One region of the Planococcus lenghuensis genome, then DNA from elsewhere that is predicted to be linked to it. Evidence: riboswitches for the same ligand, from Rfam matches in the RefSeq annotation. Region 1 holds a riboswitch; each other region holds the start of a gene.
What was found. A riboswitch is a leader RNA that binds a small molecule or an ion and turns the genes downstream of it on or off. The one in region 1 is predicted to bind thiamine pyrophosphate.
Positions count from the first base shown of each region.

Region 1 (3,447 bases):
TCACCCGCTCAACTTTTTGATCGATTCATCGATCCGTTTTTTGGAGGAAAAATGACCAAAAAAAGCGATCTGCGTTTTATTAAACAAGCGAGTTATGAAGTTAGCTCATATATAAAAGCTTTTACATTTTGAAAGAGGCATCCCCGAAGGAGTGCCTCTTTTGTTTAGACTTTTAAAATTCCACGTCTTCAAGTTCATCACCTTGGGACTCATAGCCCTTCATGTACTTGATGCGGCGCTGTGCAGCCGTTTCGCTCACTTGTTCATCAGCATGGTAAGACGAACGCACCATCGGCCCCGCTTCGCAATGCTTAAAGCCTTTTTCGAGTGCGATCCGCTTCAGTTCTTCAAACTCGTCCGGATGGTAATACCGCTCCACATTCAAGTGCTTGCGGGTCGGCTGCAAGTACTGGCCAATCGCCATAATGTCCACATTATGCGCCAAGAGATCATCCATCGCCTGCAGGATCTCTTCCTTCGTTTCTCCAAGCCCGACCATCAGACTCGATTTTGTCGGAATATGCGGCGCGATTTCTTTTACACGTGCAAGCAGTTCCAGTGAACGGTCATAGGTTGCTTTCGCCCGGACCCGTTTGGTGAGGCGCCGCACGGTTTCAATATTGTGGTTAAAGATATCCGGCTGGCTGTCCATCAAGGTGTGCAGGCTTTCATAATCACCTTTCATATCAGACGGCAACACCTCGACAGTTGTGCCCGGCATTCTTCTGCGGATGGCGCGCACAGTCTCCGCAAACACAGCTGCCCCGCCGTCTTTCAAATCATCTCGTGCGACTGCCGTCACCACGACGTGTTTCAGCTCCATAATTTCCGTCGATTCCGCGACCCGTTCCGGCTCACCCCAGTCGAGTTCATTCGGAAGACCGGTCTTCACAGCGCAGAACCGGCATGCACGTGTGCATGTATCACCCAGGATCATGAATGTCGCAGTGCGGCGTTCGCTCCAACACTCGTGGATATTCGGGCATTTTGCTTCTTCGCACACTGTGTTCAAGTTTTTTTCGCGCATCAATTTTTTCAGGTCATTATAAGTTTTGTTGGTGTTCAGCTTCACTTTCAGCCATTCGGGTTTTCGGACATGCTCATTCGCTTTTGTCACACAGATCGCTCCCCTTCTTTTTCTCTCAGGTAATTCCACTCATCACTGCTGTATTTCTGTTCAAGTTCATGTGCTTCCGCCAGCATTTCCGCCGGAGGATCGAACGGCTGCAGCGTGATGCTAAGGCCTTGTTCGAAACCCGCCTGGAAAGCGGCTTTCACTTCATTGAAACTTACCGGTTGTGGTAGAAGATCATTGATAGCCACTGCCCGGTTCCGAAATGCTGCACGCACTTTCTCTTTCACATGTTCATTCGGATAAATGAACAGATCGAACAACTTGTCTTCATTCAAAGCAAGCGGAATGGACCCATGCTGCAGGATGACTCCTTTTTTGCGGGTCTGCGCACTGCCCGCCGCCTTTTTGCCGTCCACGGTCAATTCATACCAGGAAGGCTCTTCAAAGCACACGGCAGAGCCGGATGCCGAGGTGCTTTCCGGGATTGCGAACTCCGTGCGGATGCCGAGTTTCTTGTAGCCTTCAAGCAATCCTTGCGACAGTACAAGATATGCATCCTTCACAGTTTTCGGCATCGCCGGATGCGCTTCTGAAACCAGCACGCTGTATGTAAGCTCCTGGTCGTGAAGCACCGCCTTTCCGCCTGTCTGTCTTCGGACGAGTGGAATACCTAGACGTTCTGCACTAACAGTATCAATGCTTCCATTCACTTTCTGAAAGAATCCGACTGAAATGCCGGCCGGTTCCCAGCCATAGAACCGCAGAACCGGGGGGATTTTCCCGTCACTGTGCCAGTTCAGCAACACTTCATCCATCGCCATATTAAAGGCGGGTGAATTGTGCCCTGAATCGATGAACATCCATGTGTCGTTCATGCTATTCTCCTCTCCGCTGCTGGTTAAGCCTCTCTTTGCTCTGCTCGTCTCAATCAATTAAAAAACACCGCTTTCCATGGAAGGAAGCGGTGTATGCAGGCACAGAAAAGGCATACGCGCCACTTCCCTCCGCTGGCATGGTCCAGATCAGGTTCAAAGGGTCCAAGCTTTGCTTGTCTCAGCCGGTATCAACCCGGCTCCCCCAGTGGTCAGCTACTATTATGTTCACTATCGAGCTTATCATGTTAACAGAAGAATCTCAATACATGATTAATAATTTGATAACGAAAAAAGGGAATTTCTGCCGGACGCAGATAAATTGCTCCAAATCCGGTTTTCCATTGGCTATGTCAGCGAATATTGTTGATATTTATGTTTCCTACGTAATCATGGTGAAAATCAAAAAAATAGTCATTTCGTAGAAGAACCGCTCCAGGCGGACGCTTTCTTACCAGTAGTCAAGCGTTTCCCTTCATTTATTTTATTGGAGAACAGAATGAATGAGGGGCCCGCAGTGGCGGCTTTCCGTTCCGGCGCTCGCTTTCCGCGGGTCCGCCTTTCGTGTTCTCTTTCACTTAGTAAGCATGGACGAAGAAACTTCTTTTCTTATTAACCAGCCGATTGTTCAATAAATTTGGATAAGAACCTTGTTTATTTGCTTCAAAAGATGGAGTAAAACAGCGGAGACCCCTGCGGGGATGCGAAGCGCGGAAATCCACTCGGGCATATAGCCTGAGTTAGTTCAGCGCAAGCCCGCGGAAAACGGAGCTCTTTTATGAATTATCAACAGAGTTATTTAACATAGCTTTCCCATTAAAACATACGATCATCCTTACAAAATCGTCGCAATCTCCGCCAAATCCTCTTCCGATAACTGGATGTTAGCTGCAGTCAGATTCGATTTCACTTGCTCCGGTTTTTTGCCTCCCGGAATCACTGCATCCACACCGGGCTGAGCGAGCAGCCAGGCCAGCGCCAAATTCGAAAGATCCGTCCCTTTCTTATCCGCCACTTTTTTGAGTTCTTCAACGATTGCCAGGTTCTTCTCGAATTCGCCTTCCTGGAACAGCGGCAAACCACGGCGAAAATCCCCTTCCGGCAATTTCAATTCTTTTGTATACTTGCCGCCAAGGAGACCGAATGCAAGAGGGCCATAGGCAATGATCGAAATGTCATTTTCCACGCAATACGGAAGAATATCCTTTTCAATCTCACGATTCAGCATGTGATACGCCAGCTGGACGGCATTCACATCATCCTCTGCATTGGCTTCTTTCAATTGCGCAAGCGACACATTCGATACACCGATCGCCCGGATCTTCCCTTCATCCCGCAATTTCGCAAGCTCGGCTACCGATTCACGAATCGGCGTTTTCCCGTCCGGCCAATGTATGTAATACAGATCCACATAATCCAACTGCAGTCGCTCAAGGCTGTCCTCCAGCGCCTGCCGCATATAGGCCGGATCGTTGTTTTTGGAATTCGTCCGCCAGTCAC
Region 1 is NZ_CP019640.1:824,230-827,676, reverse strand. Features, by position in the region: gene lipA (lipoyl synthase) at 173-1,117, opposite strand; gene B0X71_RS04205 (lipoate--protein ligase family protein) at 1,114-1,950, opposite strand; TPP riboswitch at 2,058-2,164, opposite strand; gene B0X71_RS04200 (aldo/keto reductase) at 2,783-3,447, opposite strand, start outside.

Region 2 (3,447 bases), 800 kb from region 1:
TCGGTTCACAGATTTACGACCCGAACGGCATGATTACGACGATCGATAAAGTGCTGCGCTGGCTGCATGAAAACAACATCCAGGCAGATGTCCTTAATGCCGGCGGCGGCTTCTCCATCCGCTACACGGATGAAGATATCAGCTATCCGATTGAAGATGGCGTAACCCGCATTACAGAAACTGTGAAAAACGTGTGTGCTGAACTGGATTATCCGGTGCCGCACCTGTCGCTTGAGCCCGGCCGTTCCATTGTCGGTGAAGCAGGCTTGACGTTGTACCGCGTCGGGACGGTGAAAGACATTCCCGACGTCAACACGTATGTATCCATTGACGGCGGCATGAGCGATCATATCCGCACTGCGCTGTATGATGCAAAATATACATTGCAGCTTGCCAATCGCGAGCCGGAAGGCAAAGAAATTACAACCACAGTGGCCGGCAAGTTGTGCGAATCCGGCGATTTGATCGCAAAAGGCATTGAACTGCCGCCGGTCGAGCCAGGGGATCTGCTTGCGGTTCTGTCGACAGGCGCTTACCATTACTCGATGGCGTCGAATTACAACCAGATGCTGAAACCGGCTATCGTGTTTGTGAGCGGCAATGATCACCGGCTCGTCATCCGCCGGCAGTCGCTTGAAGATTTGCTTGTGAATGAAGTGACGGACGATCAATTGGGAAAAACGAAGTGAACGGGCAAAAATGGCTCTGCGAATTGCAGGGCCATTTTTCATTTTACGCATGAATTTAGGCGGACTATGCGTAACCCCCCTCTGCTTCCGGCAATTCTTCATATGCCTCTTTTTCCTCGATCAGATCAACGATGAATTTTCGCAGATTGAGCAGTTCCTGTGCGTCCTCTGTCAGTTCACAATACTTTTGGGAGACTTCATGCGTGATGATTTCACCGAGCGCCTGAATCTTCCAGATATCCACTTCATGTGGTGTGTGGATGCATCCGGCATCCGGGACGAGTTCTTTTGGGGCCATCGCGTTGATTTTCTGCATTTTTTCATACACCAGCTTCATTTCTTCGTCGGACAACTTAATGTCTGCCGAAGCCGTTCCGTTGGTAATTAAATCCTTCGTGACCGTATCGTCGAACGTATCCACTTCGTTCTTACTGGTAATGCCATACCGAATAGAAAAATCAAAGTCCTCCGGCATTTCTGCAGGCATAGCAGTTATCGTTTCTGCCGGTTCATCAGCAGGTTCAGTTTCCGGTTCATTCATCGTTCCTTCTGTTGTACCGCACCCGATAAGCAGCAGCAACAGCAGCGATAAGACAATTAATTTCATTTTCTTGTCTCCCTTTCAAGTTTCAATGATTTCCAGCAAATTCCCTGTTATTGATATAGTAGTCGGTTATAAGAGGAAAAGGTTTCAAAAAATTAATCCGGGAGAAAGGTTGGCGGAGGGCATTAGAGGACAATTTGTCGTTTCGCCTGCAGTGTGCTACGCTTGAAAAGAACATAACCGAATACGAATCGCCCACTGGGGGAGCCGCATGAAAAACGGCTGAGACGAGCAGAGCTCGGACCCTTTGAACCTGATCTGGATCATACCAGCGGAGGGAAGTGGCGGATCTTGCTCTCTTTTTAATGGATTGCACACGCCGCTTCCCTTCCCGGGGGAGCGGCGTTTTTGTATACCAACCAATAAAGGGGAGAACATTCATGGAAATTAAAGACCAAGTCATACTGGTAACCGGCGCCAGCAGAGGACTGGGAGCAGCAATCGCAAAAGCCTTCGGACGTGAAGGTGCCAAAGTGGTCGTCAACTTTTACAAAAGCGAACAAAAAGCACAGCAGGTCGTCCAGGATATCGGCGATCACGCTGTTGCAATCCAAGCGGATGTCACCGACAAAGAAGCCGTGCTGAGGCTGTTTGAACAAGCGGAACAACATTTCAACCAATCTGTCACCACCGTTGTCAATAACGCGTTAATCAATTTTACATTCGATGCGGTAAACCGGAAGAATGCCGGGCAGATCCAGTGGGAAGATTATCAAACCCAGCTGGACGGCAGTGTAAAAGCTTCTTTGTATACCACACAAGCTGCAGTTGAAGGTATGTCCCGGCTCAATTTCGGTCGAATTATTACAATCGGGACGAACTTGGTCCAAAACCCCGTTGTGCCTTATCATGACTACAACACCAGCAAAGCGGCATTGATTGGCTTTACCCGGACAATGGCAAACGAATTGGGCGCAAACGGTATTACCGTCAACATGGTATCCGGCGGGCTGCTCCAAAAAACGGATGCCAGTGCTGCCACTCCGGACGATGTCTTCGATCTGATCAGCGCGAGCACCCCGTTAAAGCGTGTGACGACTCCTGAGGAAATGGCGGATGCTGTGTTGTTTTTCTCATCCCCCTGGAGCCGGGCGGTCACCGGGCAGAACCTCATTGTCGACGGCGGTCTCGTGATGCATTGACCGCTACTAAAAGAAAGACTCCGGCACTACTGCCGGAGTCTTTCTTATGTCTTCTTATTTTGAAGTATCCCGACTCCTACTCGAATTTCTTAATAAAGCAATTGAGTCGCTTTGGATTTCATTAGTCTCGAAACAAGGATAACACCGAGCACTGCACCGCTTATACTCGACACAAGGAACGGTGGCATGAAAAAGAAAGCGGCCGCTTCTGTTCCCATCAAAATCCGGGCATACGGAACAGCAATCAGCGAGGCGATAATCCCGGTGCCGATAATTTCGCCAACTGCAGCCAGCCACAATTTCCCGAACTTCAAATACAGGATGCCCGCAAGAAATGCCCCGATCATGCCTCCTGGAAACGCAAGCAATGAACCTGTTCCGGTCATGACTCGGACCACACCGGTCAGAAAAGCGATCAAAACCGCCGGACCCGGTCCGAACAGAACCGCTGCCATGACATTGATGGCATGCTGAATCGGATAAGCGCGGGCGATACCTGCTGGAAACGAAATAAACGCCGAGCCCGCAACGGCGATAGCGACAAACATGGCCATCAGTACCATCTGCTTTGTCTTCATAATTGAGGAGCTCCTTTGTATGCTTCCTTAAAGAGGTTCACTTGACCTCGTACATCTTCCGCTCCTGCAAGAGATGAAATGACCGCTACACTTTCCGCGCCCGCCTGATAGACGGCGCTGGCATTTTCCGGTTTAATTCCGCCGATGCCGACAATTGATAGCGCAGGAAACGCTTTTTTAACAGCCACAATCCCCACAATGCCTGCAGGCGGTTTCGCATCATCTTTGGAACGGGTGCCATAGACGGGCCCCATTCCGACATAATCTGCTCCATCAGCTACCGCCCGCTTCGCTTCTTCGACTGAATGAACCGAAACTCCAAGAATTTTATCCTTTCCGATCCGGCTCTGAACCGATGCACAGTCCAAGTCTTCCTGCCCGACATGGACACCATCTGCATCGATGGCACATGCGAGTTCGACATCATCATTTAT
Region 2 is NZ_CP019640.1:1,624,592-1,628,038, reverse strand. Features, by position in the region: gene lysA (diaminopimelate decarboxylase) at 1-689, shown strand, start outside; gene B0X71_RS08260 (hypothetical protein) at 754-1,296, opposite strand; TPP riboswitch at 1,484-1,590, shown strand; gene B0X71_RS08255 (3-oxoacyl-ACP reductase) at 1,674-2,435, shown strand; gene thiW (energy coupling factor transporter S component ThiW) at 2,525-3,013, opposite strand; gene thiE (thiamine phosphate synthase) at 3,010-3,447, opposite strand, start outside.
Region 2: linked by a shared signal. The riboswitch ahead of B0X71_RS08255 (3-oxoacyl-ACP reductase) and the one ahead of B0X71_RS04205 (lipoate--protein ligase family protein) in region 1 are both predicted to bind thiamine pyrophosphate.

Region 3 (3,447 bases), 1.1 Mb from region 1:
AGCCAATAGCTGAGATCCAAGATGCCCAAACTGAGGAATCGTCAGTAACGCAGCTGCCTGCGAGATGGAAAACGGGCGGCTGCGCTTCTTGTTCTGAGCTGCGAGACGCGCAATTCACCCGAGTGAACGACAATCAAAACTGCAGGAACTGTTCGTATCCTTCGTTGAAGAAATTGAATTAGTCCTCTTCCACTTTTTCATCATCCCGGTAGACATGCATCTTGTGTTTCGATATCACGTGCAGGTTCTCATAATGATTTTGAAGCAGCCGCTCCGCATATTTGGCTTCCACTTGGCTGATGGCTCGCTCATCACTGTCCGTCAGTCTCATACCTTCTCCTATATAGACGTATTGGTCTCCGTATTCTCCACCTTTATCCAAGTACTGCTTAACAATATAAATGCCTTCATCATCGTAATAACCGTAGTTTCTCGGCGTCAGAAGGTACGATCCTTCAACTTCCCCAAATTTCGTGAGGTCATCCGCCCCCACCATTTCTTCCACTTCGTTTTCGTTCGGCACAGGCTCATACACCCACATGAACCACCCGAACGCCACTATGCCTGCAACAAATAAAACGGGGGCAGCGATCAGCAACAGCAACCATTTCCTTTTCATCTTCTCCCTCTTTTCTTTTCGAACGGGATCACGCATTATTCCTTGGATTGCCAACCCTTTTCTCTACGTTTAGTTTACCGCAAATTTCCATAAAGCCAAAAGTTCTCATGGCATATATGCCAGTAAAGTACCCGGCAAAAATAACTGCTCAATTAAATGCTTCGCCGCGTATCTTTTGAGATTAATGCAATCATGTACATCCAGGTTCTTCTCAAGAGCTCCAGACCTGAAATGCCGATATTAAGTGCCGTTTCCGTCAATGACCTTTAATAGGTCTATTTGGCTGTATAGCCGTTCCGGTAGTTTTATCAATAATCCGTTAACTTAATAGAAAAACCTTAAATCACTGGTACATATCTGCTTTTCGGAATCAAAAAAAGGGTAATTATACGGGTTGTCTTTTTGTTGCCCCTCCTGGTTTTCGCTTGATTTGCCGCTGTCTCGGAAATCCTGTAATAGTCGGAATGCACACGCTAAAAACATGAGGTTGAGAGCACGCCGGGCCGGCTAATCTTTTTCAGTCATTCTCTTCACGTCCCTCCGCTATCACCGATTTTGATTGATCTCTATTCAAGAACCGGTTTACATCCGTTTTTCCCTCCTGTACACTGAAGGTGCCGGAAACATCCGGTACATGACAAAAACTGCATACCGTTTTTCTGCACTGGGGGTGCCCACTTTGGCTGAGATGCGAGCGCGAGCTCCGATCCCTTATGACTCGATCCGGATAATACCGGCGTGAGGAAGTGCAGTGACGTTCCGTACACTTCTTTTTGTTTGATTGCTATGGATACGTGGCTGCATCTTCGCGGATGCGGCCTTTTTTCATGGACTCAAACACAAGGAGGAATTCAAAATGGAACAACAGCACTGCGGCACAAGCCCGATCGTCGGCTTTCGGTTTTCGCTTCATCCGATGAGCGACCGGTTTATCGACATCATCAAAGGGGCTCTTCACGAAACCGATACATCCCGGGTCTGGATGCATACCGATGACGTCTCAACCGTCATCCGGGGCAAGCAGCCACACGTCTTCAATGTCGCTAAAGCCCTTACGCTTCATGCGGCAAAGACCGGTGAACATGTGGCATTGTCCGGCACCTTTTCTGCGGGTTGTCCGGGTGACACGGAAGGCGATGTGTATTTGAAAGCGGATGATGAACTCCAGAACACAGACGACCGGAACCAATATGTCTCTTCGCAGTTCGCGCTCTATCCGATGAATAATCCGGACTACATGGCGATCATTTACCGGGAAGTCGACCGGGCAAAGGCGCGCGGCGTCTTCAACGACTCGATGCATTACGCAAGCGGCATCCATGGCGACATCCATGACGTCTTTGCCTTTTACGAAAAGGCGTTCACGCATGCCCGCTCCAGTCGATTCCCGCATCTCGTCATGACCGTCTCGATGAGCCTCAATAGCCCGTCGCACGGAGGGCAATAATATGCTGAAGTCATGGAAACTGAAAGAAATCATCTTGATGAGTGTCTTCGCCGCTGTGTTCGGCGTGGTTTACTTGCTATTCGTCCATATCGGAAACATCTGGGCCGGGTTCATCGGCCCCATCGCCTACGAGTGGATCTTCGGCATTTGGTTCATTGTCTCGATTCTGTGCGCGTACATCATCCGGAAGCCCGGTGCGGCGCTCGTGTCGGAAACGGTGGCAGCGGCTGTCGAAGTCATGCTTGGCAATGCGATCGGCCCACGGCTCATTCTGTCCGGCATTGTCCAAGGACTCGGCGCAGAAGCGGTATTCGCCGCAACGGGCTATAAGCGGTATCAGACGTGGGTGTTGATGCTGGCCGGTGCCGGGTCCGCCGTGTTCAGCTTCGGCTATGGCTATTTGCTGTCGGGCTATGCGGCACTGGATCCGTCGTTTGTGGCACTCATGTTCACGTTGCGGGTGCTGAGCGGGGCGTTGATCGCCGGACTTGGCGGCAAGTATTTGGCAGATGGTCTGCTGTTGTCCGGTTCTCTCCGCGGTTATGCCATTTCGTATGACAAAAAAGGTGATGCCCGTGTGTGAACCGGTTATTTCATTTGAAAACGTTGCATTCCGCTTTCCGGACGAGGAGCGGAATACATTGCAGGACCTGTCTTTTGAGGTTCATCCCGGGGAGCGGCTCGTCATCAGCGGTGTGAGCGGATCGGGCAAAAGCACGCTCTTGTATTTACTGAACCGGCTGTATCCCGATAACTGCGACGGAGTGCTCACGGGTCACGTTCAGCTGTTCGGGAAACCGGCTGCAACTTACGCGCCCGGCGAGATATGCCGGCAGACAGCGACGGTGCTTCAGGATCCCGATGCGCAGTTCTGCATGCCCACAGTCGAGCAGGAATTGGCATTTACGCTGGAGAACCTGAAGATCGGCCGGACAGAAATGGAGAGCACCATAACTGCTACATTGGAATTAACCGGTCTGACTCCATACCGTCATGCAGTCATTCAAACGTTATCCGGCGGGATGAAACAGCGGGTCGCACTTGCCTGTGCGATCGCCATGCAGCCGGAAGTGCTCGTGCTGGATGAGCCGATCGCCCATCTTGATCCGTACAGCGCACAAGCATTCATTGAGCTGTTGGACAAACTGCAGGACACCCATGGCTGGACCGTGATCGTCGTCGAGCACCGGCTGGAGTTATGGGAAGGGTTCTTTACGCGGGAACTCGTCCTTAACCAGGACGGGGTACTGCAGGCGGACCGGCCGTTTACCGCTCCCTGCTCCCCGCCGTTTCCCGTTAAACGAGCTTCAGCGCTTGATGACATAGCATTAAAAGCACAAGGCGTATCGGTTTCGATCAATGGCATTCGCATACTTCAGGA
Region 3 is NZ_CP019640.1:1,881,854-1,885,300, reverse strand. Features, by position in the region: gene B0X71_RS09690 (universal stress protein) at 1-13, shown strand, start outside; gene B0X71_RS09685 (hypothetical protein) at 179-619, opposite strand; TPP riboswitch at 1,276-1,381, shown strand; gene B0X71_RS09680 (YkoF family thiamine/hydroxymethylpyrimidine-binding protein) at 1,476-2,066, shown strand; gene B0X71_RS09675 (ECF transporter S component) at 2,068-2,649, shown strand; gene B0X71_RS09670 (ABC transporter ATP-binding protein) at 2,636-3,447, shown strand, end outside.
Region 3: linked by a shared signal. The riboswitch ahead of B0X71_RS09680 (YkoF family thiamine/hydroxymethylpyrimidine-binding protein) and the one ahead of B0X71_RS04205 (lipoate--protein ligase family protein) in region 1 are both predicted to bind thiamine pyrophosphate.

Region 4 (3,447 bases), 800 kb from region 1:
ATGACCGGATCCACGACGACGTTTTTCCATCCGTAGCGCTGAATCCCTTTTCCTGTCGCTTCAATGATCTCTGCATCAAACAGCATGCCGGTTTTCAGAGCGGCAATCTGAAAATCCGTCCCGATGGCATCGAGCTGTTTTTCCACGGCTTCTCTTGTCATCGGATAAATCCCATGGACACCACGTGTATTCTGGGCGGTTACAGCTGTCAGAACTGATGTGGAATAAACCCCGAGTTCCTGAAACGTTTTGATATCCGCCTGAATGCCGGCGCCGCCGCCTGAATCTGAGCCGGCAATCGTCAGCACTTGTTTCATCATACTCATAAAGCCCCATCCTCCATTCGGTTAAGCTCATCAATATCGCTTTGTCTGACAGATGATAATGCATCAAGGAAAGCAGTTTGGAAACTGCCTGGCCCTTTCACATGCTGAGCTGCTTTCTCTCCGGCAAGTCCGTAAAACCGGAGTGCTTCTGCAGCCGCAGCAAGCGGGCGATCCGGTGACACTGCCGAGAATGCCGCAACCACAGCACTCAGCAGACACCCCATGCCCGTAACGGAAGTCATGATCGGATCACCGGATGCGTTTTCGATAACAGTGTCCCCGTCTGTCACCACATCGGTTTTTCCGGTGACAGCCACGATTACTGAAAGCTTTTTCGCCGAGCTTCGCGCAAGTTGGGTTATATCTGCTTCCCCTGCTCCGGCATCCACTCCTTTTGATTGCCAATCTGCCCCCATAATCGCAGCAAGCTCACCGGCGTTGCAGCGAAGGACGCTGACTTCAACTTCCTCCAGTATCCGCTTCACCGTTGACAGGCGATACGGCGTGGCTCCGGCTCCGACCGGATCCAAAATAACCGGAACTCCTTTTTTGTTTGCCGCTTTTCCGGCAATCAACATGCTTGTCACAGTTGTTTCATTCAATGTGCCGATGTTAAGTGAAACCGCTCCGGCGAGAGCCGCAAGATCCGCTGCTTCTTCCGGTGCTTCTCCCATGATTGGGGAAGCTCCGAGTGATAGAAGCCCGTTCGCCTGGAAATTTGAGACGACATGATTTGTAAGGCAGTGAATAATCGGCTTTTCGGCTCTGATTTGTGTCAGCATGTTACACACCCGCTTCTTTTTTGGTTTTTAGCGCCCAATTTTCCATTGTCCACGCCTGTTCCCAGAAATTCCATTCGTAATAGCTGCTCCGTCGGAAGCGCTCTTTCAATTCTTGTCGACGCTGTTCCGGCAAATCTTCTGCAAGGGAATTCATCCGATTAATTTGTTCATTCACCAATTCGCCGAACCATTCGGAACTGTAAGTCCCGATTCATTTCTCGAAAATCGGATGGTCGGGTTGTGCTCCCTTCAGGCGTTCGCCGGCTTCGTGATAGAGCCAATAGCAAGGTAGAATTGCAGCCAGCACGTCAGCAAGATCCCCTTCCGCCGAAACATGCATGTGATTTACATAGGCATATGCGCTCGGCGACGGTTCAAATGCGGCCCAGTCAGCTTCTGTCACACCAAGTAACGCCATGAATGATTCATGCAGCGCCATTTCTGCCGCACATGTCTGTTCTGCATGATGAGCGAAACTTCTCGTCGTTTCCAAGTCTTTCGCTTTTGCAGCTCCGAGTGCCTGCACTTTCGCAAAATGGGATAAGTAATACGCATCCTGCATCACATAGAACCGAAACACATCCAATGGCAGCGACCCTTCCGCGATTCCCTTTACGAATGGATGATTAAAGCTCGCTTCCCATAGCGCATCATTTTCCAACCGGATTTCCTCACAAAAAGTCATCTTTTCCATCTCCTTTTCTGCAAATAAAAAACACCGCTTTCCAGTAAAGGAAAGCGGCGTCTGCAATTCAGCTGAGATGAAAAATAAGCGTGCATTCGCCCACTTCCCTCCGCTGGTATGATCCAGATCAGGTTCAAAGGGTCCAGGCTCTGCCCGTCTCAGCCGTTTTTCATACGGCTCCCCTAGTGGATTGCGATATTTTGTTGTCGGAATCACTATACCATAAAAGCGAAACTTTCTCAAAAATGCTTAAACAGAACTTGCAGTTTACCGGAACAGCCATCAATAGCCGCCATGATATCCTTGAATTTCTGCTCTGAAAGCATGCTTGGTCAGCTGACCCACAGCATTTCCGTTTGCTCGACTGACCAAGTACTTTCCCGTTCCTTCAATTCCATTCGAAGTCCGATCGCACCGAGACCGCCTTTAAATTTTGTTCCTTCCATGATGGCCTCCGTCTTGCTGGTAAACCGAACGTCTTCAATCGTCAGGAGAATGCCATCAATGGTCATTGTCTCTTCATCCATCATTCCTTCCTGTTCAATTGTCTGCATGTCGCCTTCCCGGGTCTCCACCCCATAGGTATCTTCGAAATATACCAGGACCTCTGCGATCACTTCTGGCCCTGGCTTTTCCCCACTCTCTTCAGCAGTTTGTGGTTCTGTCGCCGCATTCCCCGTAGGCCCGCCGTCAGCTGCAGGCAGCTCCTCGAAATCAATGATCAAATACTCCATCCCTTCATTGAGCCCCGAATCTTCGGCCAGGAGGGTCTCAAATGCGGCGATATAGAATTCCGCCATTTCCTGTCTATTTTCTGCTTGCGGGCTCTCTGCTTGCCCGCAGGCAGAAAGACTGATTGTTATGATAATGAATGCCGATTGAATGATAGTATTCTTCATGTCCAGCCTCCGGATCAGTTGACTTAAATTCATTATATGTATTTACGACCAGTCTAACGTTATCAAGCAAAAAAGCACCGTCATCCGGTGCTCTTTGCCCAATTCTCTGCCGTATTTTGATCAGCGCTTTTACTGCGGATCACTCATCTTGTCCGGCTTCGATCATCAGGAATGTGGCCGTGATGATATGCATGATCATGCCTATGAGAGGAATCCAGCCAACAGCCGATGCGATAATGCCCAATATATGGCCCGTTCTTTTGCGGCCTGCTTGGATGGTCAGGATTAAGGCAACAATATGAAAAGCCAGCATGATGAGCAGTGGCATCCAATTCAAACTAATGATGAATAATCCGCCAATAATCGGGATACCTAGCGCCGCTTCCAGTCCGCCTCCGACCCATTTCAACACCCGGGTTTCGCTTGTAGGAATCGGTTTATGTTCAGGAACTTTTGCCAGTTTCATGCGCTCGCCTCCATGTAGGGAAATGCGTTTCTTCAGGCTTCCGCGGCTGCTTCATCGATTTCTTCTTCTGTCCGGACAACCAGCACATCACATGCACTCATCCTTGCGATCGACTGGGAGACACTGCCCATGATAAACCGTTCCACCCGGTTCAGCCCGCTGGCACCACAAATGATCAGATCTGCGTCAATTTTCCGGGCCACCCCGCGTGGAATCGTAACTCGTGGAGAACCGCGCTCAATAATGATCTCCACCGGCTTCACACCCGCCGCTTCCGCTTCTGCTTTAT
Region 4 is NZ_CP019640.1:1,620,438-1,623,884, reverse strand. Features, by position in the region: gene thiD (bifunctional hydroxymethylpyrimidine kinase/phosphomethylpyrimidine kinase) at 1-326, opposite strand, end outside; gene thiM (hydroxyethylthiazole kinase) at 323-1,108, opposite strand; partial or broken gene tenA (thiaminase II) at 1,110-1,793, opposite strand; TPP riboswitch at 1,881-1,987, opposite strand; gene B0X71_RS08225 (hypothetical protein) at 2,126-2,692, opposite strand; gene B0X71_RS08220 (hypothetical protein) at 2,832-3,158, opposite strand; gene B0X71_RS08215 (universal stress protein) at 3,191-3,447, opposite strand, start outside.
Region 4: linked by a shared signal. The riboswitch ahead of tenA (thiaminase II) and the one ahead of B0X71_RS04205 (lipoate--protein ligase family protein) in region 1 are both predicted to bind thiamine pyrophosphate.